One region of the Butyrivibrio sp. AE3003 genome, then DNA from elsewhere that is predicted to be linked to it. Evidence: a T-box and tRNA genes for the amino acid it is inferred to sense, from the RefSeq annotation. Region 1 holds a T-box; the other holds one or more tRNA genes.
The links. A T-box is a leader RNA that pairs with one kind of tRNA and senses whether it is charged. The one in region 1 lies ahead of CD00_RS0100320 (valine--tRNA ligase), so its partner is inferred to be a tRNA-Val.
Positions count from the first base shown of each region.

Region 2: it has a tRNA-Val gene. The T-box ahead of CD00_RS0100320 (valine--tRNA ligase) is inferred to sense a tRNA for this amino acid. The anticodon was not compared.

Region 1 is NZ_JMLX01000001.1:76,856-79,247, reverse strand. Features, by position in the region: gene CD00_RS0100320 (valine--tRNA ligase) at 1-1,134, opposite strand, end outside; T-box leader at 1,183-1,452, opposite strand; gene CD00_RS0100315 (hypothetical protein) at 1,607-2,392, shown strand, end outside.
Region 2 is NZ_JMLX01000001.1:2,525,777-2,528,168, forward strand. Features, by position in the region: gene CD00_RS0112110 (HD domain-containing protein) at 1-545, opposite strand, end outside; tRNA gene CD00_RS0112115 (tRNA-Phe) at 731-803, opposite strand; tRNA gene CD00_RS0112120 (tRNA-Met) at 810-883, opposite strand; tRNA gene CD00_RS0112125 (tRNA-Tyr) at 1,014-1,095, opposite strand; tRNA gene CD00_RS0112130 (tRNA-Thr) at 1,102-1,174, opposite strand; tRNA gene CD00_RS0112135 (tRNA-Val) at 1,205-1,277, opposite strand; tRNA gene CD00_RS0112140 (tRNA-Asp) at 1,310-1,383, opposite strand; rRNA gene CD00_RS0112145 (23S ribosomal RNA) at 1,459-2,392, opposite strand, start outside.

The DNA.
Region 1 (2,392 bases):
AGCAGGCTTAATGAGCTCGTCCATCTTAACGAACCACTGTGCCTTAACCATAGGCTCAACTGTTGTGTGGCAACGATCGTGTGTTCCTACATTGTGAGAATAGTCCTCTATCTTAACAAGAAGTCCCATCTCATCAAGTTCTTTTACAATGGCTTCTCTTGCTTCATATCTGTCCATTCCCTCGAACTTGCCGCCGTTGGCATTGATAGTGGCATCGTCGTTTAATATATTGATAACTTCAAGGTTATGACGTCTTCCGACTTCGAAATCGTTAGGGTCATGAGCGGGTGTGATCTTAACTACACCTGTACCGAATTCCATATCAACATAAGAGTCCTCTACGATAGGAAGCTCTCTGTTTACTATAGGAAGAAGAACCTTCTTGCCCTTGAAGCTCTTGTATCTTTCATCATCAGGGTTAACGGCAACAGCTGTATCTCCGAGCATTGTCTCGGGACGTGTTGTTGCAAACTCGATAAACTCAGTCTTTGAAACAGTTCCGTCAACATCGATAACAGGATATTTGATGTGCCAAAGATGTCCTGCCTGCTCCTCGTATTCTACCTCTGCATCAGAAATAGATGTCTTACAGATAGGGCACCAGTTTACGATACGGCTTCCTTTATATATGTAACCCTTGTTATACATTTTAACGAAGACTTCGTTGACAGCGTCATTACAGCCATCATCCATTGTGAAGCGCTCTCTGTCCCAGTCACATGAAGAACCGAGCTTTTTGAGCTGGGAAATGATGGTTCCGCCGTACTCTTTTTTCCACTGCCATGCTCTCTCAAGGAACTTCTCTCTGCCAAGATCTCTCTTGTCGATTCCCTCTGCCTTGAGAGCATCGATGATCTTAACCTCAGTCGCAATACTCGCATGGTCGGTTCCGGGCTGCCAAAGCGCATTATATCCCTGCATTCTCTTGTAACGAATAAGGATATCCTGCATTGTATTATCAAGGGCATGTCCCATGTGGAGCTTACCTGTGATATTTGGGGGCGGAATCACGATGGTAAAAGGTGTTTTGCTTTTATCCACCTCAGCATGAAAATATTTCTTTTCCTCCCATTTGGAGTAGAGTCGACCTTCGATTCCCTTGGGATCATAGGTCTTGGCAAGTTCTTTGTTCATAGTCTTCTCCTTCTTCAAAAAATAAACGCCCTCTAACAGAATTAATCTGTTAAGGACGTTAATAACGTGGTACCACCTTAATTCACAGAAGATCATACAGACTCTTCTGCCTCATTTCGCATCATTCAATGCCACATCTTTTAACGCAGATAACGCGGGGACACTTATTGAAAACTCACTATGTTTCCTTTCTGGGTGCCCGGTTCAGAAGCTACCTTCCACACACCGCAAGTCTGTATCCTCTCAGCGCGAATTCATCGCAGATACATTCTCTTTAGACCGCAAGCTGTATGTACTCCTCTTCCTCATAACCTTTAAAATATTGTTTGAATTTTAGCTTATCAAATAGGACATAGCTTTGTCAACATTACTTGCACTTTGAATGATTCGTGTTGTATCATTCGATATGAATTTATTTGCAAAAAAAGTGTTGTTTCAGGAAACTTTGTTTCCAAAAGGAGAGTTTAGTTCTATGTTCAAAAAAAGATTACTGCCTTTACTTTTCAGCTTGGTATTCATCTCAGGTTGTACTCCGCTTCTTAATCCCGACATTGCTTCTCAGAGCATGCCGCAGGAACAGGTAAAAGAAGACATTGATAAAGTATTGGCTGATGAAGAACCTATTACAGAAGCATCCACAGAGGCTACGACAGAAGAAGCTACTGAAGGCACAAGCGAAGGATCAAGCGCTGCTGCAAGTTCCTCTGCTTCAGAAGCTCAAGACGCCGCTTCGGCTACTGCATCTTCAGCAAATGCTGTATCTCATTTTGTACAGGCACAGAATGCCGCTTCGGAGACATCTGCTTCTGCAACAAATTCTGTACCTCGCTTTGTACAGGGGCAAAATGCCGCTTCGGAAAAATCTGCTCAGAATAATGCCACATCCACACCTGCTTCTACACAGAATACTCAGGAGGCTCCCGCGCAGACAACTTCTGCAGAATCAGCTCAGCCTGCTCCCGCTCCCGTTCAGAGAAATCTCGGAACCGTCGGTAAGGCCTATGAAAAAGCTGCAAAAGATTTCAACGCTAACTACAACAATTATAAATATGACCTTATTTACTGCGACGATGACAACACACCGGAGCTTGTAATAGATACCGGAAAGAAAGTCACAATTTATACCATTACAAACAACAAGGCCCGTCTCATCGTAAGAAATCAGAATACCGCAAAATGGAAATATGGCACATCTTCTTTCTGCTATGTTCCAAGAAAATCCTTATACTTTGATAATAATAATAACTGCTTCGGATGT
Region 2 (2,392 bases), 2.4 Mb from region 1:
AGTGTAGAAGCATATTTGTCCGCAACACAAACTATCCATGCCTCTCTGCATCTGGGCGGATTAATTGTAAGCGGCCACATATGCTTTTTTATTATATCTTTCTCTCTCTTTGAGAGATTATAGTCCTTTACTGCATTCTTAAGTGCTATACCAGGATGATAGAATCCATGTAACTTGGGGTGAATATTTCCCGGAGCACTTCCATCATGCCAATCATACAAGAAATAATCATGTAAAAGAGCTCCTCTGACAAGAGATCTAAGGTCTGCTCCCGTATTAAATCTTGCATCAAACTTAAGTGCGCAAAGCGCTACATGAATACAATGCTGATAAACAGTCACATCACCGTGCTGTATAAATTTTGTCAATTGCAAATACCTCTGATCACCTAAAAGCTCACTACCATATTTTTTAAGTAAAGAAAGAATCATAGGGTCATTCTCTAATTGATCTAATATATTTGGATCAAAGTTCTCTTCGTTATATTCCTTTATATCGAGAACAGTCTTAATTGCTATCTTATCGTTTTCGTTAAGCTTAAACATGTAACTCCTTGATGAAAAATACTTCTATAACTGTAATACTTTATATATAACTCGTAAAATAATATTATTTATCTTAGCACAAAAAGAAGAAAAAAAAATAAAATCTAATGAAATACGTAAAAAAACTCAGTAAACAATATTGTCAACTGAGTCAAGATAAAGCATATTCGATTAATAAAAAAAGATGCCTAGAGTCGGAATCGAACCAACGACACGAGGATTTTCAGTCCTCTGCTCTACCAACTGAGCTATCTAGGCATGTAGTAGCGGGGACAGGATTTGAACCTATGACCTTCGGGTTATGAGCCCGACGAGCTTCCAGACTGCTCCACCCCGCGTCATTATAAAAATCCGTACCTCGTACGAATCGTATTGAATTGGGATTCACACTAAACTCGATAATACCTCATTAAGTGTTCACCCATGGCTCGCACTAAACTCGTACACTCGTTAAGTGCTCTGCACAAATGGATGGCGGTGGATTCGAACCACCGAAGCAATTTGCAGCAGATTTACAGTCTGTCCCCTTTGGCCACTCGGGAAGCCATCCATATAGAGCCGATGAGCGGACTCGAACCGTTAACCTGCTGATTACAAATCAGCTGCTCTGCCAATTGAGCCACATCGGCTTACACACACGAATTGTGTAAGAAGAAAAATGGGACCTACAGGGCTCGAACCTGTGACCCTCTGCTTGTAAGGCAGATGCTCTCCCAGCTGAGCTAAGATCCCGTTCTCTTTATTCAAACAATATTTAGTTTGAGCGACCCGAAGGGGGTTCGAACCCCTGACCTCCGCCGTGACAGGGCGGCGCTCTAACCAGCTGAGCCACCGGGCCATATTATTTAAGGTTTTGTACCTTCAAAACCGAACACTGAATTATCTCTTCCAGATTTATCTATACACCTATCTTTTGGATAAGCCCTCGACCTATTAGTACACATCAGCTGAACATGTTACCATGCTTACACCTTGTGCCTATCTAACCTCGTACTCTACAAGGGGTCTTACTGCTAAAGCAGGGATATCTCATCTTGAGGGGGGCTTCACGCTTAGATGCCTTCAGCGTTTATCCCGTCCGGACGTGGCTACCCAGCCTTATGCATCTGGCGATGCAGCTGATACACCAGCGGTCCGTCCATCCCGGTCCTCTCGTACTAAGGACAGCTCCTCTCAGATATCCTACGCCCGCGCCGGATAGGGACCGAACTGTCTCACGACGTTCTGAACCCAGCTCGCGTACCGCTTTAATGGGCGAACAGCCCAACCCTTGGGACCTGCTACAGCCCCAGGATGCGATGAGCCGACATCGAGGTGCCAAACCACTCCGTCGATGTGAACTCTTGGGAGTGATAAGCCTGTTATCCCCAGGGTAGCTTTTATCCGTTGAGCGATGGCAATCCCACTTTCATACCACCGGATCACTAAGTCCTACTTTCGTATCTGTTCCACCCGTCGGTGTCACAGTCAGGCTCCCTTCTGCCTTTGCACTCTACGAATGGTTTCCGTCCATTCTGAAGGAACCTTTGAGCGCCTCCGATACTCTTTCGGAGGCGACCGCCCCAGTCAAACTCCCCGGCAGACATTGTCCCCGGACCAGGTAATGGTCCTTGGTTAGAAGCCCAGCATCATAAGGGTGGTATCCCAACAGCGACTCATATGCAGCTGACGCCACATACTCATAGTCTCCCACCTATCCTGTACATATAATACCGGACCCCAGTATCAACCTGGAGTAAAGCTCCATGGGGTCTTTCCGTCCTGGCGCGGGTAACCAGCATCTTCACTGGTACTTCAATTTCACCGGGTGCATTGCCGAGACAGTGCTCAAATCATTACGCCTTTCG